Regions from separate parts of the Humibacter ginsengiterrae genome, predicted to be linked through region 1. Evidence: riboswitches for the same ligand, from Rfam matches in the RefSeq annotation. Region 1 holds a riboswitch; the other holds the start of a gene.
The links. A riboswitch is a leader RNA that binds a small molecule or an ion and turns the genes downstream of it on or off. The one in region 1 is predicted to bind thiamine pyrophosphate.
Positions count from the first base shown of each region.

Region 2: it holds a riboswitch for thiamine pyrophosphate, as region 1 does, so the genes downstream of both, ACYVII_RS01575 (ECF transporter S component) here and thiC (phosphomethylpyrimidine synthase ThiC) in region 1, are expected to answer to the same signal.

Region 1 is NZ_BAAGWY010000017.1:10,936-14,920, forward strand. Features, by position in the region: gene thiE (thiamine phosphate synthase) at 1-341, shown strand, start outside; gene thiC (phosphomethylpyrimidine synthase ThiC) at 398-2,119, opposite strand; TPP riboswitch at 2,116-2,222, opposite strand; gene ACYVII_RS16635 (glycoside hydrolase family 13 protein) at 2,371-3,985, shown strand, end outside.
Region 2 is NZ_BAAGWY010000001.1:308,716-312,700, reverse strand. Features, by position in the region: gene dinB (DNA polymerase IV) at 1-1,197, shown strand, start outside; gene ACYVII_RS01585 (hypothetical protein) at 1,208-1,549, shown strand; gene ACYVII_RS01580 (hypothetical protein) at 1,604-1,813, opposite strand; TPP riboswitch at 1,950-2,060, shown strand; gene ACYVII_RS01575 (ECF transporter S component) at 2,121-2,741, shown strand; gene ACYVII_RS01570 (ABC transporter ATP-binding protein) at 2,738-3,985, shown strand, end outside.

The DNA of each region.
Region 1 (3,985 bases):
CGATCGGCCGGTCCACCCACACCGCTGCACAGGTGGATGCCGCCATCGCCGCTCCCGATCTCGGCTACTTCTGCGTCGGGCCGGTGTGGTCCACGCCGACGAAGCCCGGACGCGCGGCCGTGGGGACCGAGCTGATCAGGTTCGCGGCGCAACGAAGCACGCCGCGCCCGTGGTTCGCGATCGGCGGCATCGACGCGAGCACCATCGGCGAGGTGGTGGATGCCGGTGCGCGGCGGGTCGTCGTGGTGCGGGCGATCACCGACGCCGACGACCCCGAGGAGGCCGCACGCCGGCTGTGCGGCGCCCTGCCCCTTCTGGAAGACCCCGCGCATCCTCAGTGAACCGGCCGTCCGGACGTCGCCGAACGGCCTCGTGATCAGGGCGGACATCACGACGGTTACGGGCGGCCGACGCCGGGCTCGGGAAGGTAGACCCGTCCGCCCGACGCGCGGAAGAGGGCGGATCGTTCGTTCATGCCCGCGATCACCTGCTGCTCGGAGAGTCCGCCGAACTCGTCCCGGATGTCTTGAGAGATGCGCATCGAGCAGAACTTCGGCCCGCACATCGAGCAGAAGTGCGCGGTCTTGGCCGGCTCCGCGGGCAGGGTCTCGTCGTGGAACTCCTCCGCGGTGACCGGGTCGAGGGAGAGCGCGAACTGGTCGCGCCACCGGAACTCGAATCGCGCTCTCGAAAGCGCGTCGTCCCGCTCGTGGGCGCCCGGATGCCCTTTCGCCAGGTCGGCGGCGTGCGCGGCGATCTTGTAGGTGATGACACCCGTCTTCACGTCATCCTTGTTCGGAAGACCGAGGTGCTCCTTCGGCGTGACGTAGCAGAGCATCGCGGTGCCGTAACGGGCTATCTCGGTCGCACCGATCGCCGAGGTGATGTGGTCGTAGCCAGGCGCGATATCGGTGACCAGCGGTCCGAGGGTGTAGAACGGGGCACCGTCGCAGAGCTCCTGCTGACGCTCGACGTTCTCCCGCACGAGGTGGAACGGAACGTGCCCGGGGCCCTCCACCATGACCTGCACGTCGAACTCCCACGCCCGCCTGGTCAGCTCGGCCAGCGTGTCGAGCTCGGCGAACTGGGCGGCGTCGTTCGCGTCGGCGATGGAACCCGGCCGCAGCCCATCGCCGAGCGAGAACGCGACATCGTAGCGAGCGAAGATCTCGCACAGCTCGTCGAAGTGGGTGTAGAGGAAGTTCTCCTCGTGGTGCGCAAGGCACCATCCCGCCATGATCGATCCGCCGCGGGAGACGATCCCGGTGACCCTTTCGGCAGTGAGTGGAACATAGCGCAGGAGCACTCCGGCGTGCACGGTCATGTAGTCGACACCCTGCTCGCACTGCTCGATGACGGTGTCGCGGTAGAGCTCCCATGTCAACGCGTTCGCGTCGCCGCCCACCTTCTCCAGCGCTTGGTAGATCGGAACGGTGCCGATCGGAACTGGTGAGTTGCGGATGATCCACTCTCGGGTGGTGTGGATGTCGTCCCCGGTCGACAGGTCCATCACGGTGTCGGCACCCCAGGTGGCCGCCCACTGCAGCTTGTCGACCTCCTCGGCGATGGAGCTGGTCACCGCCGAGTTGCCGATGTTGGCGTTCACCTTCACCAGGAACGCCTTGCCGATGATCATCGGCTCGGATTCCGGATGATTGATGTTGCTGGGGATGATCGCCCGCCCCGCGGCGAGTTCCGCGCGGACGAGCTCGACATCGCAGTTCTCCCGCAAAGCGACGAAGCGCATCTCCGGGGTGATCACGCCGCGCCGGGCGTAGTGCATCTGCGTCACCGTGCGGCCGTCCAGGGCCCGGCGCGGCACCGGCTTGGCGCCCTTCCACTCGGCGGAGGCCGCACCTCGGCGCTGCGCGGCCCTGCCATCGTCGTTCAGGTCGCGGCCGCGGCCTTCGTACGTTTCTGTGTCGCCGCGCGCTGCAATCCATTCCTCACGGAACGGCGCGAGCCCGAGCACCGGGTCGCTGCCGGGCCCGGCCGTTCGGTAGGCCACGAACGACTCGTCCGACGTCGTGCCCAGCGAGATCGAGGTGACCGGAACACGGATGCCGTGTTCGTCGTCGCGCAGATAGGCGAGCGTGTGCGATGGGTGGATCGAATCCATGGAGGAGCCCTACTTCCTTCGCCGGCATTGTCCGGACAGGTTCTACGGTCGAAGCTGCGGCAGCTTCCTCTCAGCCCTTGCAAGGGCTCCCGTGTAGATCGCCATCACCCTATCAACGTTCCGGCCGAAGGGCAGCCGCCGGTCATCAGGCACGTGCGAGAGCATGGATGGACACGCATGCAACGACTCGAATCAAGGACGTATCAGTGGTGAATACAACGGTGAACACGGCCCCTTCGACGGAGGAAGCCATGTCGGAGGCACCGCACGAAGCGACCGGCCCGCAGAGCGACACCGCAGCGACGCCGACCAGCACCGGCAACGAGTGGTGGCGCACAGCGGTGATCTATCAGGTGTATCCGCGGTCGTTCGCGGACAGCAACGGCGACGGCTTCGGCGACCTGCCCGGTATCACCGCTCACCTGCCCGCTCTGCAAGACCTCGGTGTCGACGCGGTCTGGCTCTCCCCGTTCATGACGTCGCCGCAGCGCGACGCCGGCTACGACGTCGCCGACTACTGCGACGTGGACCCGCTGTTCGGCACGCTCGACGACTTCGACCGGATGCTCGCGGCCGCCCACGACCTCGGGCTACGCGTCATCGTCGACCTGGTGCCGAACCACACGTCGTCCGATCACCGCTGGTTCCAAGAGGCGCTGGCATCCGCTCCGGGCAGCGAGGCGAGGAGCCACTACTGGTTCCTCGACGGCAAGGGTGAGAACGGCGAGCTTCCGCCGAACAACTGGGAGTCGGTCTTCGGGGGCCCCGCCTGGAGCCGCACGACGAACCCGGACGGCACCCCTGGACAGTGGTACCTGCACCTGTTCGACTCGTCGCAGCCCGACCTCAACTGGGAGAGCCCCTGGGTGTGGGAGCAGTTCCGCGGCATCCTGCGGTTCTGGCTCGATCGCGGAGTGGACGGATTCCGCATCGACGTCGCGCACGGCATGGTCAAGGCGAAGGGCCTGCCGGACTACACGCCCGAGCAGCGCGGCGGCTCGATGAGCGGCGCCAGCGTGACGCTCGAGCCCGACATCAGCGATGAGGAGCCCGGCTCGCCGATGTGGGCGCAGGAAGGCGGCCACGCCATCTTCCGCGACTGGCACAACGTGCTGGCGGAGTACGACGGCGACCGAGCGCTGTGCGGAGAGGCGTGGGTGAGCCCGCCCGCCAAGCTCGCCAGGTACGTGCGCTCCGACGAGATGCAGCAGACGTTCAACTTCACCTACCTCGAGACGCCGTGGCATCCGGATGCTCTGCGTGCAGTCATCGAGGAATCGCTCGACGCGTTCAACGGTGTCGGCGCCCCGAGCACGTGGGTGCTCTCGAACCACGACGTGATCCGGCATCCGACCCGTTTCGGACTCGCGGATGAGAGCCCGCAGGGCCACGGGATCGGGCCGAAGACGCCGTACCGCCCGAACAAGGCGCTGGGGCTGCGGCGAGCCCGCGCCGCGACCACGGTGATGCTCGCGCTGCCAGGCTCGGCCTACCTTTATCAGGGCGAGGAGCTGGGGCTCCCCGAGGTGATCGATCTGCCCGACTCCGCACGACAAGATCCGACCTGGTTCCGCACGCACGGCGAACGCTACGGCCGCGACGGATGCCGCGTCCCGATCCCGTGGACGGCGTCCGGTCCCTCGTACGGGTTCAGCGACAGCGGGAAGAGCTGGCTGCCGCAGCCGGCCGAGTGGGCGACGATGGCGCGGGACGCGGAGAGCGACGAGCCCGACTCGACGCTCTCGCTCTACAAACTGCTGCTCGCCGAACGAGAGGAACGCTCGCTGGGCAGCGGGATACTCGAGTGGCTGGAGGGCTACGGCGACGACGTGGTGGCGTTCCGCAACGGGGACGTGACGGTGCTGG
Region 2 (3,985 bases), on a different contig from region 1:
GACATGGACGCCTTCTACGCCTCCGTCGAACTGCTGGACCGTCCCGAGTTGCGCGGGCGACCGGCCATCGTGGGGCACGCATCCGGCCGGTCCGTCGTCTCCAGCGCCACGTATGAGGCACGACTCGCCGGAGTGCGTAGCGCAATGCCGGTGGCGCAGGCGCTGCGGCTCTGCCCGGACGTCGTCGTGCTGGAGCCGCACTTCGACAAGTACGCGCGCTACTCGGCACGGGTGGTGGGCATCCTGGGTGATGTGACGCCGTTGGTGGAACAGGTCAGCATCGACGAGGCCTTCCTCGACGTCGCCGGTGCCGTGCGACTACTCGGGTCGCCTGCGAGCATCGGTGCGAGCATCCGTCGCCGAGTTCTCGCTGAGACGGGGCTGACGTGTTCGGTCGGTGTTGCCGGCACGAAGTTCATGGCGAAGCTCGCCTCCACCAGGGCGAAACCGGACGGGATGCTCGTGATTCCCGTGGCCGAGACGCTCACGTTCCTGTATCCGCTTCCGATCGGTGCCCTGTGGGGTGTCGGACCGGCTACCCAGGAGACCCTGCATCGCTACGGACTCCGAACTGTCGGCGACGTCGCGTCGACGCCGCTCGACGTGTTGCGCCGGTGGGTGGGGGATGCGTCGGGCGTGAGGCTGCACGAGCTCGCGAACGGCGTCGATCCCCGAGGCGTTGAACCAGTGTCGCGGGAGAAGAGCATCGGACACGAGCAGACGTTCGAGTACGACGTGACGGATGCCTCGGTGCTCCGGCGCGAGCTGCTCCGGCTCTCCGGACAGGTCGCCGCACGGCTGCGCGCGCACCGTCTCACGTCGAGAACCGTGGCGCTGAAACTGCGCTATGCCGACTTCCGCACGATCTCCCGGTCCCGCACCCTGCCCGAGCCCACCAACGTCGGTCGTCGCCTCTACGAGGAGGCTGCATCGCTTTTGGATGCCGTGCTGCAGTCGGGCGACGCCATCCGGCTTCTGGGCGTGCGAGCGGAGCAACTGCTCCCGGACGGATCGAGCGCGCCGGTTCTCTGGGATCCCGACGAGGACTGGCGCGACGCGGAGAACGCGATCGACCGTGTGGCGGCGCGGTTCGGCGCGGGGGCGGTCACCTCAGCGGCACTGGTGGGTAACGGGCCGCGCCGCGTAGGCGACACCGGCAACGCGAAGGTGCTGCGCGAGCGCGAGCAACCCGGGTAGCGTGAGCCGCATGGCTGACTTCGTGCTCAAGCTCGCCGACTCCGTCAAGTCCACCGCAGGGGTTCGCACCGTGTACGGCGACCCGGTCAAACTCGACGACGTGACCGTCATCCCGGTGGCGCTCGCCTGGTTCGGGTTCGGCGGGGGAGAGGGAACCCAGGAACCGGCGTCGGGATCCGGAGGGGGCGGCGGGGGCGCGAGTGTTCCGATCGGCGCCTACATCAAAGACAAGACGGGTGTGCGGTTCGAGCCGAACCCGATCGCACTCCTGGCGGTGGCGATCCCGTTCGCCTGGGTCGCCACGCGTGGTGTCGCGCTGATCTTCCGCGCGTTGCGTCGCCGGCGTCGCTGAACCGCTCGGCCGACGGGGCGATCGCGTCGCGCAATGTGCCGGTGATCCGGCACGTCACTCGGTGGTCGTGCGCCCTTCGGCTTCTTCGAGTTCGCGCGCGCGACGTGCTGCGGAGTCCCGGGCGGCCCGTGCCGCGGCGAGCCGTGCCGCTTCGGCTCTGCGTTCGGCGACGATGCGCTCGAACTTGCGCATCCGCATGACATAGAGGCGCAGCAGGATGACGAACGCCAGCCCCACGGCGAGGAGCACCCACATGATGACCATGGCTGCCTCCTCGGTGCTGGCCCGCGAACCGGCGCGGGCGCGAGGTCCACATTACGCGCCTGTTTCCTGGGTCTTCGCCTGGGAATCCGTCGTCACCTGTGAGCCGTCCTCAGAACCGCACCACCGACTATAATCGTCACTCGAACACGGGAGTCCGGTGAGCCGGGCTGAGAGGAAGGTACTCCAACCTTCGACCGTCGAACCTGATCTGGGTCATGCCAGCGCAGGGAGCTACGTCTCTCGGGCGCTCCGCACGTGCGGGGCATCCACCCGTGCCCACGTTTGAGCGAACGAAAGGGCACGAATCGTGCACGCAACCATCGCAACCACCCCAGGGCGCACCCGCAGAGTTCTCCGCTGGCGCGTCGTCGACATCGTCGTCGCCGCAGTCCTCGCGGTCGTCGCCGGACTGGTTTTCTGGGTGTGGGATCAGGCATCCAACCCCGTCGGCGCACCGATCACGGCGGCGCTTCCCGGCCTCCAGGGCATCATCAACGGTCCTTGGCTGTTCGCCGGCGTGCTCGGCGGACTCGTCGTTCGCAAGCCCGGTGCCGCGCTGTTCACCGAGCTCGTGGCGGCGACCGTCTCGGCACTGATCGGCACGCAGTGGGGCCCCCTCACGCTCCTCTCCGGGCTGGTGCAGGGCGCCGGCGCCGAACTCGTCTTCCTGATCGTGCTGTACGCGCGATGGAACTGGGTCGTGGCTCTCATCGCCGGTGCGGGAGCGGGGGTCGGGGAGTCGGTGCTCGACCTGCTGGTCTGGTATCCCGGGGCCAAGGCGTCGTTCGCGGTCGTCTATGCAGCGGGCACGATTCTCTCCGGCGCGGTCATCGGCGGCCTCGGTTCCTGGGCGATCGTGAAGGGGCTTGCCAAGACCGGGGCCCTGAGCAGATTCGGCGCCGGCCGTGAGGTGACGGAGCGGGTGTGAGCCGCTCCCGCGGGGCCGTGGACGGAAGCCCGGCCGCCATTCATGCGGCCGGGTGGGGCTGGCGGCATGCCGGGCGTGCTGCCTGGGCCGTGCGTCACCTCGACCTGCACGTGGCGCCGGGGGAGCGCATCCTCCTTCTCGGAGGGTCGGGATCGGGCAAGAGCACTCTGCTGGCCGGTATCGCAGGAGTGCTCGGTGGTGACGACGACGGAGAAGCAGAAGGACGGCTGCTCGTCGACGGCGCGGAACCCGCAGCGGTGCGAGGTAGAGCGGGGCTGCTGCTGCAGGATCCCGAGTCCCAGACAGTGCTCGCCCGCGCGGGCGACGACGTGGCGTTCGCGTGCGAGAACATCGGAGTGCCCCCTGCCGAGATCTGGCCCCGGGTACATGCAGCTCTGGATGCCGTCGGACTCGATATCGACCTGCGGCATCCGACATCGGCGCTGAGCGGAGGACAGAAGCAGCGCCTCGCGCTGGCCGGCCTGCTCGCGATGCGGCCCGGCGCGTTGCTGCTGGACGAACCGACTGCGAATCTCGACCCGGATGGCGTGGTCGAGGTTCGGGACGCCGTCCGCTCGGCGCTCGAGGCCAGCGGTGCCACGCTCGTCGTCGTGGAGCACCGGGTCGACATCTGGCTCGACCTGGTCGACCGAGTCGTCGTGCTCGACGGCCGAGGAGGGCTCCTCGCCGACGGCCGCCCGGACGACGTCTTCGAGAGGAGTCGTACCGAGCTCACCGAGGCGGGGGTGTGGCTGCCCCGGGAACACAGGCCGCCTCGCTGGGAGGCCATACGGCGACCAGGAACGCCGGGCGGCGTTCTGCTGACCGGCGACGACCTCACCGTCGGCAGACCACGAGGTCCGCGAATTCATGTCGGTGATGTCGCGGCGCAGGAGGGCTCCGCTCTCGCGTTGACCGGACCGAACGGCGCCGGTAAGAGCACGCTCGCCCTCACGCTCGGCGGGCTCCTCCCACCGATCGACGGAGGCGTCACGGCGTCGGATGAGTTGCGGAACGGACTGACGGCATCGCCGTTCAGCTGGAAGTCGTCCGCCTTGGTCACCAGGATCGGATCGGTGTTCCAGAACCCCGAGCACCAGTTCGTCGCCGTCACAGTGCGGGACGAGCTCACCATCGGACCGCGAGCAGCGGGCATCCGTGGCCCCGAGGCGGACCGCATCATCGACGACGTGATGGTCCGCCTTCGACTGGATGCCCTCGCCCGTGCCAACCCGTTCACGCTC